DNA from 2 places in the Sphingomonas sp. GW821-FHT10C01 genome. Region 2 is predicted to be linked to the other one. Evidence: riboswitches for the same ligand, from Rfam matches in the RefSeq annotation. Region 2 holds a riboswitch; the other holds the start of a gene.
What was found. Region 2 has a riboswitch for cobalamin ahead of metE (5-methyltetrahydropteroyltriglutamate--homocysteine S-methyltransferase). Riboswitches for the same ligand answer to the same signal wherever they lie in the genome.

Region 1 (6,227 bases), on a different contig from region 2:
GATCACCGGCGCGATGATCATCTTCACCAGCTTGATGAACGCGTCACCCAGCGGCTTCAGCGACGCGCCAACGTCCGGCCAGAAGAACCCGATCCCCACACCACACGCGATCGCGATCAGCACCTGGATGTACAGCTGACCGTACCACGCCGTTCGGCGCGGATGCGGGTCCGCCGCATAGTCGAGTGCGATCGCCATTCAGTCCTCCCGTCGCGCCCTGTCGGCGTCGATTTTCCATGCCGTTCAAGGCACGCCGGGGTTATCCTTCCAACCCAAGCCGAACTCAAAGATCAGCTTAATAGATTGAAATAAATAGATATCCTGAAAGATCGATGGCCAAGAGCATGTGGAAATACGCACATACATCGCTCCGAATGTGTGGTAATCCGCACAAATGAGCGGCGTCACCCGATCGACCCGGAGTCTCGTGCTGCTGGCCATTGCCGGTGCGGTCCTGCTGGCGGTGGTCTCGATCCTCGCCTTTCGCATCGCCCAGCAACAGGCGGTGTCTTCGACCGATCGTACCGCCGCACAGCTGGCGCGCGACAATGCCGGGCTGTTCGCAAGCGAGTTGCAGAAGTTCCGGCTGCTGCCGCTGGTGCTTGCCGAATACCCCGATGTCCGCGCGATGCTGGAGACGCGTGACGAAGCGATCGTCGAGCGGATCAACGCGCGGCTCGAGCTGCTCGCCGCCAGCACCGATGCCGCCGCGATCTACGTCCTGACCGCGCAGGGCCGCACGGTCGCCGCCAGCAACTATCGTCTACCCGCGAGCTTCGTCGGCCAGGATTACGGCTTCCGCCCCTATTTCCAGGGAGCCATCCGCGACGGCGACGCCGAGCTGTTCGCACTCGGCACCGTCAGCGGCCGTCCCGGACTCTATCTGGCCCGCCGCATCGGCGACGCCGCGCGACCGCTTGGCGTGATCGTGGTCAAGATCGAGTTCGAGGCGATGCAGGCGGCCTGGGCGCGCCAGCAGGGCAAGACGATCGTCACCGACGGACATGGCGTCGTCATCGTCACCAGCGAGCCGGCATGGCGGTTCGCGACGGTCGGTCAACTCAGCGCGGGCAGCCGCGCCGCGATCCGCGCGACCCGACAATATGGCAATCTCCCGCTTGCCCCGCTCCCGCTCAGCATCGCCGATGGTGGCGCGCGGATGGGCGACGACAAGCCGGGCAGCCGCATCGCCTCGACCGCCCTTCCCCTCGCGGGTGCACAATTACGAGTCCTCTACCCACTCGACCCGGCGATGCGCAGCGCCAACGCCAATGCGCGACTGGTGTCGCTCGGCGCACTCGCGCTGATCGCCGGCGCCTTGCTGCTGCTGTGGCGGACGCGCGAGCGGCGCCTGATCCAGATCGCCGCCCAACGCGCGCTGGAGGGCCAAGTCGTCGAGCGCACCGCCGAGTTGCGTGAAGCAAATGAACGGCTGGTCGCCGAAAGCGCCGAGCTGGCACGGACCGACCAGCGCTATCGCGCCGCGCGCGAAGAGCTGGCTCAGGCCAATCGGCTCGGATCGCTCGGGCAGATCACCGCGGGCGTCGCGCATGAGATCAACCAGCCCGTCGCCGCGATCCGCAGCTTTGCCGAGAATGCGCAAGGATTCCTCGCCAAGGGCGACGACGCACGCGCGGACGGCAACCTGTCCCGTATCGTCGAGCTGACCCAGCGCATCGGCACGATCACCGCCGAGCTGCGCAATTTCGCGCGGCGGCGCACGCCCGAAACCGGCCCGGTCGATGTCGATGCGGTGATCGAATCGACACTGCTGCTGATCGGCGACCGGGTGCGCGCGCAGGGCGTGGTGCTGGAGCGAACGGGACCCGTCGGGCTGCACGTCACCGCCGATCGCGTGCGGCTGGAGCAGATATTGATCAACCTGATCCAGAACGCGCTCGACGCGCTCGCCGGACGCGAGGGGTCGGTGATCCGCATCATCACGAACCGCATCGCGGACGGCATAGAGATCGATGTCGCCGACAACGGACCCGGCGTGCCCGCCAACCTCACGGACGAGCTGTTCATGCCCTTCGTCACCGGTCGCACCGAAGGCCTTGGCCTCGGCCTGCCGATCGCGCGCAACATCGCACGCGACTTTGGCGGTGAGCTCAGCCTGACCGAATCGGCGCTGGGCGGCGCCACCTTCCGCCTCTCGCTCCCGGAGGCCGCGCGTGGCTGAACCGGCGATCCTGTTCGTCGACGACGATGCCGCGATGCGTGAGGCCAACGTCCAGACGCTGGAACTGGCGGGCATCCCGGTGCGCGCTTTCGCCAGCGCGCAGGCGGCGCTAAGCGCGATCCGCCCCGACTTCGACGGCGCGATCGTCACCGACATCCGCATGCCCGGCATGGACGGCCTGCAATTCTTCGAGCGCATCCGCGCCATCGACAGCGAAATCCCCGTCATCCTCATCACCGGCCACGGCGATGTGCCGATGGCGGTGCGGGCCTTGCAGGACGGCGCCTTCGATTTCCTCGCCAAGCCCTTTGCCGCCGGGCACCTCGCCGCATCCGCCGGCAAGGCGCTGGCGGCACGCGCGCTGGTGCTCGACAATCGCCGCCTGCGCGCGGCCGAGGCGACGCGGGTCGAGAGCCCTTTGATCGGCGACAGCCCGGCCATGGTGCGGCTGCGCGAGACGATCACCCAGGTCGCACGCGCCGATATCGACGTGCTGATCGAGGGCGAAACCGGCACCGGCAAGGAACTGGTCGCGGCGATGCTCCATCGCGGATCACCGCGCAGTGCGCGTGCCTTTGTCGCGGTCAGTTGCGCGGCGGTGCCCGAAGCACATGCCGAGATCGAGCTGCTCGGCCATGCCGCCGACGCCGTGCCGGGCGCTCGCTTTGCCCGCACCGGCCGGATCGAGGCGTCGAACCGCGGCACCTTGTTCCTCGACGATATCGACGGGATGCCGCCAGCGGTGCAGTCACGGTTGCTGCGGGTGATCGAGGAGCGCGAGGTACTTCCGCTCGGCGAGGAACGCCCCATTCCGCTCGACCTGCGCGTGATCGCCTCGGTCAAGCCGGGGCTGGAGACTCTGATCGAGCGCGGCGAATTCCGCCGCGACCTCTATTTCCGCCTCAATGTCGTACGGCTGTCGCTCCCGCCGCTGCGCGAACGCCGCGCGGACATCCCATTGCTGTTCGCCGCCTTCGTGCAAGAGGCGGCAGCGCAGGCCGGCCGCAGCGATTTCCGGATCACCGACACGATCCGCCGCCACCTGATCGGACATGACTGGCCGGGCAATGTGCGCGAGCTGCGCAATTTCGCGTTCAGCGCGGTGCTCGGCCTGACCGAGCCAGGCGTCTGGGAAAGCGAGACTCAGGAGGGGCTAGTCCAGCGTGTCCGCAGCTATGAGGAAATGCTGCTGCGCGAAGCGCTCCAGGCGTCGAACGGCCGGGTCGATCGTGCCCTTCATCTGCTCCAGCTCCCGCGCAAGACGCTCTACGACAAGATGAAGCGTGCGGGGATCGCCCCGGCCGACTTTCGGCTGCCCAGACGCGGCCGTTGAAACTCCCCGTTGGCAAGCGGGACGTTTGCGCGTAGGGGCGCGCTCGGACGCCGGGAGAAATCCGGTTGTCCGATTGATCGCGCTGGTGCCCCGTAAGGGGCTTCAATGGGAATGCGGTGCGGATGGGTGACCATCCAAATCCGCGGCTGTCCCTGCAACTGTAAGCGGTGAGCGAGATGCGCTGGTCTCCCTTTCGAGGAGGCAGCCACTGGACCTTCAGGTCCGGGAAGGCCGTGCATCGAGCGACGACCCGTGAGCCAGGAGACCTGCCAGCGTGGGTCGCTCTTGCCGTGGTCCAGGGAATGGCCAAGGCACGGTTTCTCTCCGTCTGAGCGACGAACCATGCGGCCGGGGCCGCACGGTCACGCTTGTGCGGGTGCCTCCAGCGTCCGTCCGCATAGGCGTGCCGGCCGTTCGTCGGCAGGTCCCGCCCTTTCAGTTGCTCGACGCGGGGGGACTATCACGTGAAGTATCGCTTTCTGACCATCCTGCTTGCCAGCGCCGCGGTGACGCCGGCATTCGCACAGGATCAGGCGCCCGCCACCAACGACGATGTCGTCATCAGCGCCAGCCGCGTGCCGCTCAAGCCGAGCGAGATCGGCAGCGCCGTCACCGTGATCACCGCCGAGGATATCCAGCGCGATCAGATCACCTTCGTGAAGGACATCTTCCAGGATCTGGCCGGCGTGCAGATCACCTCGGACCGCCCGGGTGACCTCACCAGCGTGAGCATCCGCGGGTCGGACAACGACCAGGTCCTGTACCTGATCGACGGCATCGAACTGGGCGACCCCAGCTCGACCAGCACCCAGTATCAGTCCGATCATCTGACCACCGCCGATATCGCGCGGATCGAGGTGCTGCGCGGCAACCAGAGTTCGCTCTACGGCTCCGACGCGATCGGCGGCGTGGTGAACATCATCACCAAGCGTGCCACCAATGACGGCTTCCTGTTCAGCGCGCAGGGCGAGTACGGCTCGTACGAGACGCTCAACGGCGCGACGTCGGTGATCGGCAAGAAGGGCGCGCTCGACTTCCGGCTGACAGCAAGCGGCTACAAGCACAATGGCCCGTCGCTCGCCGATCCGGCAACCGGCAAGGCGGTCGAAGAGGACGAATATTGGCGCTACGGCTTCAGCGGCCGTGTCGGACTTGCTGCAACCTCGAACATCGACCTGCAGCTGATCGGCTTCTGGCAGAATTCGCACTCCGATCTCGACGGCACCAATGCCGACAGCACCGACACGGTGCGCAAGAAGGAATGGGCCTATGCGGGCCAGGCCAGCTACCGCAGCGACGACAATGCGTGGCGTGCGAGCGCGACGGCGAGCCGTTATGTTGCCCAGCGCCGCTATTTCGGCAGGTTCAACAGCGCTGCGGGCGACCTGTACGAAGGGACGAAGGACGTGCTCGCGGCCAATGTCAGCTACGACAAGGGCGGGCTGTTCGGCGTCGCGGCCGGCGTCAACTACGAGGAAGAATATACCGATCAGGCGACGCTGTTCTCGGGTGTGTTCGCTGCCAAGATCAAGACCAAGTCGGCCTTTGCCGAGCTTGCGCTGCGTCCTGCGCGCGGGCTGACCATCACCGGCGCGGCGCGCATCGACGACAATAGCCGTTTCGGCAGCTTCGAGACCTATCGGGTCACCGGCGCCTATGTCCTTGAGAACCTGATCGGCAGCGGCGACGTCAAGCTGCGCGCAAGCTACGGCTCGGGTGCCAAGGCACCCGGCCTCTACCAGCTGTTCGACCCGACCTATGGCAACCCCAATCTCAAGGTCGAGACCAGCGAAGGCGGCGACGTCGGCGTCGACCTGAACTTCGGCTCCGCATTCGGTGCGCAGGTCTCGTACTTCTTCGCGAAGACCAGCAACGAGATCGTGTTCGACGGCGCTCGCCCGCCGTTCGGTGGCTATGCCCAGTTCGGTCGGACGCGGAAGTCGGGCGTCGAGATCGCGTTTCACCTGCGCCCGGCCGACTGGCTGTCGTTCCGTCAGAGCCTGACCTATCTGAAGGCCGACCAGCCGGTGAATGGTGTATGGACCAGCCTGCGCCGCCCCGAATTCTCGGGCAGCACCTCGGTTACGGTCACGCCGGTTGAGCGCTTCTCGGTCACCGCGCGCCTGCGTCATCGTGACCGCAACGCGTCGAGCACCTTCTCGCCCGCGACCAAGGGTTATGAAGTCGTCGACCTGCTCGCGTCCTATGGCATCACCGACAATGTCGAGATCTATGGTCGCGTCACCAATCTGTTCGACACGCAGTATCAGATGGCCTGGGGCAAGAACGCCCTTGGCCGCAGCGCCTATGGCGGCATCCGCCTGAAGTTCTGATCCGTTCGGGGAGGCGACCTGGGTCGCCTCCCCTTCTCATATTCGGAGAGATGCGATGAAGCCCCGGACCGACGCCGAACACAATGAACGGATGAAGAAGATCCAGGCGGCCCAGGCCAAGAAGATCGCGACCAAGACGGTCGAGAAGGGCCTGCTGATCGTCCATACCGGCAACGGCAAGGGCAAGTCCTCTTCCGCCTTCGGCGTCGCCGCGCGCGCGATCGGGCACGGGATGAAGGTCGGCATCGTTCAGTTCGTGAAGGGGACGATCGACACGGGTGAGAAGCGCTTCTTCGACCGCTTTCCCGACGAGATCGAGTTCAAGCGGATGGGCGAAGGCTTCACCTGGGACACGCAGGACCGCGCGCGCGATATCGCC
Region 2 (6,227 bases):
GGCCGGTGACGTTGAACGCGCTACCGTCATCGACATAGCGAAGCTGAACGCTGGCCGCGCCGGGGAAGGCGGCGAGGAGCTGCGGGCGATAGGTGTTGAGGAGCGCCGTCGCGGTGCTGATCGAGGCGGGATAGACGCCGTTGCGCACAGTGTTGGAGTCGCGGTAGCGCAGCTTGTGGCTGAGCTTCCAGCCGTCGCCGAATTCCCAGTCGGTGATCCAACTGAACTGGTCGAGGCGGATGCGCGAGCCGTTCTCCTGACGGAAATCGACCGGCCCGGTCGCGCTCTTGAGTGCCAGGCGACGGGTCTGGACACTGGCGGTGGTGCCGTAATGCGGGTCGAAGCCGGGCAGCCCGACGATCTTGCCCTGCGCATCCTTGGTCAGCGGGATGCCGGTGTAGAAGATCGCATTGTCGGCAAGGTGCTTGTAGCTGATCGAGGTGCGGCCGCCGGCGAACTCGCCATGCACCGCCGCACGGATCTGGCCGCCCTTGTTGCCGATATAGCCCGGGTCGCGCACGCCGCGCTCGCTGCGGTAGAAGCCGCCGACATCGACCGACCAGCCCTCGGCGATCGGCGTGCCGACCCAGCCGTCGAAGCGGTAGAGATCGGCGGTCGGGCCGTAGAGCAGGCGGGCATTGCCCGTCGTCTCGGTCATCGCGCGGCGGGTGATGTAGTTGACCACGCCGCCCGGTGCGTTCGAGTAGAACACCGAGGAAGGACCGCCGCGCACGACTTCGATCCGGTCGATCGATTCGTCGATGCGAAAGGCCTGGTCGGCGTTGAGATAGCCCAGCGCGGGGTCGTGCTGAACGGGCAGGCCGTCCTCGAGCAGGTTGATCGAGCCGAAGCCATCGACGGGGATGCCGCGCGCGCGGACGTTGCCCGAGCCCTCGCCGCCCGACGCCTCGACCCAGAAGCCGGGGACCGACTTCAGCGTCTCGGTCACGCTCGACGGCGCGCGCGAGCGCAGCAGGTCGTTCGAAAGCGTGGTGACCGCATAGCTGGTGTCGAGCTTGGTGCGATTCCCCGCGCCCGCACGGCCGGTGACGATGATCTCGCCATCCTGGGCTTCGGGCGCGGCGTCGGTCGCCTGATCCTGCGCCATGGCAGGCAGGCTGACGGAAAGCAGAAGCGCGGAAACGCTGGCGCGGGCGAGCGCCTTGCGGATGGTCATGGTCGTCCCCTTTGGATGTTACGGGCAGCGAGGCTGCCGGGGCGCCCTAGGGGTAACCGGTTTCACAATGGCGGCGGGTCGATGACCGCGCGGTTACAGCGCGATGACCAGTTGGCGACGTCAGGCGGGGATCGGCGTCGAACGGCCATCCGGGCCGACCGCGACCATGGTGAAGGTGGCGGCGGCGGATTGGCGGCGGTCGCCAGTGAGCAGGTCTTCCGCCCAGAGTTCCACGGCGACCGCGACCGAGCTGCGGCCCTGCATGCGGATGCGCGAGACCAGCTCGACCATTTCCCCCGCGCGGATCGGCGAGGTGAAGTCGATGCGGTCGGACGCGGCCATGACCATGACGGCGCGCGCATGGCGAGTGGCGGCGATGAAGGCGGCCTTGCCCATCATCTTGAGGGCGTCGCCGCCATAGAGGGTGCCGTAATGGTTGGTCTGGGGCGGGAAGACCATCTCGGCCATGCGCAGCACGCCGGGTTCGGAGTCCGGCCCCGCCGCGAGCGGGGGCAAGGGCAGACGGGTGTCCGGCCCCTTGACCGCAACGAGGGTGAAGACGCCACGGGTGCATAGCCGCCGCTCGCCGCTGACCGGCGCTTCGGCGACCAGCGCGATCTCGACATCGAGCGAAGAGGTGCCGACGCGGACGATGCGGCCCGATGCCTCGACCATCTCACCCGCCCGCGCCGGGGCGGCGAAGTCGATGCGCTGCGAGGCGGCGGTGACGAACGGCGCGCGGCCGTGGAGGCTGGCGGCGAGGAACGCGACCTTGTCCATATGCGCGAGCGCCACCCCGCCGAAGAGCGTGCCATGGTGATTGGTGTCGCCTGGAAAGACCATGTCGATCAGCCGGACGATGGGTTCGTCGGTGGGGGTGTTTGTCATTCGTATTCCTAAGTCCCGCCGTCATCCCCGCGAAGGCGGGGATCCATTGGGGCTGACGTCGCGGCTCGATCCGATCGGTCAGCCTGAATGGATTCCCGCCTTCGCGGGAATGACGAGGGGAAGGGGGAGAGGCTTACGCCGCCACCGTTACCTCAGCGCGCAGGGTACGGGCGGCGGCGACCATCGCGTCGATCGCGGGGCGGACCTCTTCCCATTTGCGGGTCTTGAGGCCGCAATCGGGGTTCACCCAGAGCTGCGACGGACTGAGGTGCGCCTGGGCGAGCCGCATCAGCGCGACCATCTCTTCCTCGCCCGGCACGCGCGGGGCGTGGATATCGTACACGCCCGGCCCGATCGCGGCCGGATAGTCATAGGCGGCGAAGCCCTCGAGCAGCTCCATCTGCGAGCGCGCGGTCTCGATCGAGATCACGTCGGTGTCCATCGCGCCGATCGAGGGCAGGATGTCGTTGAACTCCGAATAGCACATATGCGTGTGGATCTGGGTCGCGTCGGCAACCCCGGCGGCGGAGAGGCGGAAGCAGTCGACCGACCAGTCGAGATAATGCTGCCAGTCCTTGCGACGCAGCGGCAGACCTTCGCGCAGCGCCGCTTCGTCGATCTGGATCGCCTGACAGCCCGCGGCCTCGAGATCCTGGACCTCGTCGCGGATCGCGAGCGCGATCTGGCGGCAAGAGGCTTCACGCGACTGGTCGTCGCGCACGAAGCTCCAGTTGAGGATCGTCACCGGGCCGGTGAGCATGCCCTTGACCGGCTTGTCGGTGACGCTCTGGGCATAACGCCACCATTCGACCGTCATCGGGTTCGGGCGCGAGACATCGCCATACAGCACCGGCGGACGCACGCAGCGCGAGCCGTAGCTCTGGACCCAGCCGTTCACCGTGAAGGCAAAGCCGGCGAGCTGCTCACCGAAATACTGGACCATGTCGTTGCGCTCGAACTCGCCATGGACGAGCATGTCGATCCCGGCTTCCTCCTGCCAGCGGATCGCGCGCAGCGTCTCGGCCCGCAGGAACGCCTCGTACGCCGTGGCGTCGAGATTGCCGCGATTATATTCGGCGCGCGCGCTGCGGACCTCGGCGGTTTGCGGGAAGGAGCCGATCGTGGTCGTCGGGAAGAGCGGGAGGCCCAGTACCTCGGCCTGCGCGGCGATGCGGGTCGGGTGATCCGAGCGGCGCTCGCGCATATCCGGGGTGACCGCCGCGATGCGCGCGGCGACGGCGGCGTCATGGATGCGCGGCGAGGTGCGGCGGTTGGCGGCGGCCTGTGACGATGCCTCCAGTTCCGGTGTGACGCTGGCGCGGCCCTCGTTGAGCGCGCGCTTGAGGATCGCCAGTTCCTCGACCTTCTGCACGGCGAAGGCGAGCCATTGCTTCACCTCGGTGTCGAGCTTGCTCTCCAGCCCGAGATCGACGGGCACGTGGAGCAGCGAGCAGGACGGGGCAAGGATCAGGTCGCGCTGTGCGGCCAGCGGCTCGATCCGGTCGAGCAGGGTCGCGAGGTCGGCACGCCAGATGTTGCGGCCGTCGATCACGCCGAGCGAGAGGGCGAGCGTCTTCGGCGCGGCCTTGAGCACCGCGTCGAGCTGTTCGGGCGCACGGACGAGGTCGATGTGCAGGCCACCGACCGGCAGCGCGGTGGCGAGGCCGAGATTGTCGCCGAGCCCGCCGAAATAGGTGGTCAGCATGATCTGCGGCGTCGAACGCGCGAGCCGGGCATAGGCGCGGGTGAAGGCGCGGCGCTGCTGTTCGCTGAGGTCGGTGACCAGGATCGGCTCGTCGATCTGCACCCATTCGGCGCCGGCATGGGCGAGATGGTTGAGGATCACACCATAGAGGCCGAGCAGTTCGTCGAGATAGTCGAAGGGATCGACGCCGCTGGCCTTGACCAGGCTGAGCCAGGTGACCGGGCCGAGCAGGACGGGGCGGGTTTCATAGCCCTGAGCCTTCGCTTCGCGATATTCCTCGACGATCTTGAGGCGGCCGAGCGCGAGCTTCTGTCCGGCGGACAGCTCGGGGACGATATAGTGATAGTTGGTGTCGAACCATTTGGTCATCTCGCACGCGGTCAGGCTGTGCGAATGGGCGCAGCCTTCGTGCGACCCCGTCGTGCCGCGAGCCATCGCGAAATAGGTGGCGAGCGTCGCCTCGCCGTCCGCCGCGCCATAGCGGGAAGGGATCGCGCCGAGCATCACGCTCAAGTCGAGGACATGGTCGTAGAGCGAGAAATCGTTCGACGGCAGCCAGTCGGCGCCGAGCGCGGTCTGGCGCGCCCAGGCGGCGGTGCGCAGGCCGGCCGCGGATTCGAGCAAGGCGGCTTCGTCGGACTTGCCCGACCAGAAGGATTCGAGTGCGTGCTTGAGTTCACGGCGCGGGCCGATGCGCGGAAAGCCGAGCGTGGCGATGGTGACGGTCATTGGTCTTCTACCCCGAAGAAGGCGGGGAGAAGCCGGACGCGTGCGGGCTTGCACGGACGGTGGGGACCGGCCGCGCATGGCGCATGCGGCCAGACCGGGCACCCCGCCGGTGGACGTTATCGTGTCGCGGGCAGGTCTTCTGGCTCACGGGTCAACACGGACGGTCTGGCCTTCCCGGGAAGCGAGCCTCCCAGTGACACGTATCGACCGCCGCTCGCCGCTTACAGTTGCGGGGGCAGCGCCGGATTTGCACCGGCTTCCCATCTTAGCTCCGGCGCGGACAAGCCGACCGGAGCACCTTCGACCCCATCAGCATCGCGCCGATGGGGCCGGGTGTCAAGCATGATATAAAGACTTCTTTATATCTTTAATTGTTTGATGGGCCCTTGAGCTCGACGATGTTGCCTTCGGGGTCGCGGATATAGACTGATGGGCCTTCGCCCTCGGCCCCGTAGCGCGGACCTTCCTCGAGGATCTCGACACCATGGGCGGTGAGGTGCGCGCCCAGCGCCTCGCGGTCGAACGGCTCGATGGCGATCGCGAAATGGTCGAGGTTGCGACCTTCCGCGCCGGGCGCGGCGCCGCCCTTGGCGCCCAGTTTGCCGTCGATCGGGACGATGTCGATCAGCGAGGCGCCCGCGCGGAGCTGATACAGGCCGATCTCGGCCTGCTCACGCTCGTCGGTGCAGCCGAGCACGTCGTGATAGAAGGCCAGGATCTTGGGCAGGTCGACGACGCGCAGCACGATATGGTCGATCCCGCGCATCGCGAAGGGTGGGGTCATTGTCTCTCTCCTGTCGGCGCAACCGGCGCCGTTCCCGGGTCAATGGCCCAGATGATTCCGCAGCGCCAGCCAGCCTGGAAGCTTCGCGTCGAAGCCCACGGTGTGGAGCGGGCTGGACGAGGGGAGGGCGACGGCCGCGTAGCCGGTGGACCCAAGTTGCTTCAGCCCGTGCTTGAGCGCGGTGCCGCCGTTGAAGGCGATGGCGCGCAGATCGGGCAAGGTCGCGGCGAGCGCGGCGATGTCGTTGGGGGCGACGTCGCTGAGCGCGGCATCGGTGCTGCCCGGGCGGTGCGCGGTGGCGACGACGTCCCACAGTCCGACGCGGGCAGAGAGGAGTGCTGCGAGGCGGTCGGGATAGGCGAGGGCGACGAGGTCGCGATCGACCACCGCCGACATCAGCCGCCAGAACTGGTTCTGCGGATGCGCGTAATATTGCCTCGCCTCGAGCGATCGGTCGCCCGGCAGGCTGCCGCAGATCAGCAGGCGGACGCCGCGATTAACGACCGGCGGGAAGCTGGATTTGCGGGGAGTTGATTGCGCCACGCCGCCGTCCTAGCATCCGCCCATGGCGCGCGCGATCACCCGCTATGCCGATTTCTGGCCCTATTATCTTCGCGAACATGCGAAGGCGCAGACGCGGGCGCTGCACTATGCCGGGACGATTCTGACCTTCGCGGCGCTGGCGGCGGGACTCTGGCTCAACAGCTGGTGGTTCCTTGCCATCCCGCTCGCCGGCTACGGCTTTGCCTGGGCCGCGCATTTCGGGGTGGAGAAGAACCGCCCGGCGACCTTCACCTACCCGCTGTGGTCATTGGTCAGCGACTATCGCATGTTCTTCCTGTGGCTGAGCGGCCGGCTCGGCCCGCACCTACAAAGGGCGGGCGTCGCCTAGCGCTTCCGGGGATGCTCAGCGTTCCTTCCGCGACCGCTGCATTTCCCTGAGC

Region 1: another riboswitch for cobalamin. It lies ahead of AC07M1_RS19140 (TonB-dependent receptor plug domain-containing protein); the one in region 2 lies ahead of metE (5-methyltetrahydropteroyltriglutamate--homocysteine S-methyltransferase).

What each region holds. Positions count from the first base shown of each region.
Region 1 is NZ_JBWKNK010000008.1:58,979-65,205, reverse strand. Features, by position in the region: partial or broken gene AC07M1_RS19155 (cation:dicarboxylate symporter family transporter) at 1-198, opposite strand, end outside; gene AC07M1_RS19150 (sensor histidine kinase) at 395-2,182, shown strand; gene AC07M1_RS19145 (sigma-54-dependent transcriptional regulator) at 2,175-3,515, shown strand; cobalamin riboswitch at 3,582-3,803, shown strand; gene AC07M1_RS19140 (TonB-dependent receptor plug domain-containing protein) at 3,980-5,848, shown strand; gene cobO (cob(I)yrinic acid a,c-diamide adenosyltransferase) at 5,904-6,227, shown strand, end outside.
Region 2 is NZ_JBWKNK010000001.1:1,135,491-1,141,717, forward strand. Features, by position in the region: gene AC07M1_RS05550 (TonB-dependent receptor) at 1-1,177, opposite strand, end outside; gene AC07M1_RS05555 (acyl-CoA thioesterase) at 1,298-2,065, opposite strand; gene metE (5-methyltetrahydropteroyltriglutamate--homocysteine S-methyltransferase) at 2,199-4,499, opposite strand; cobalamin riboswitch at 4,612-4,816, opposite strand; gene AC07M1_RS05565 (VOC family protein) at 4,867-5,283, opposite strand; gene AC07M1_RS05570 (DNA-deoxyinosine glycosylase) at 5,323-5,826, opposite strand; gene AC07M1_RS05575 (Mpo1-like protein) at 5,849-6,175, shown strand; gene AC07M1_RS05580 (hypothetical protein) at 6,191-6,227, opposite strand, start outside.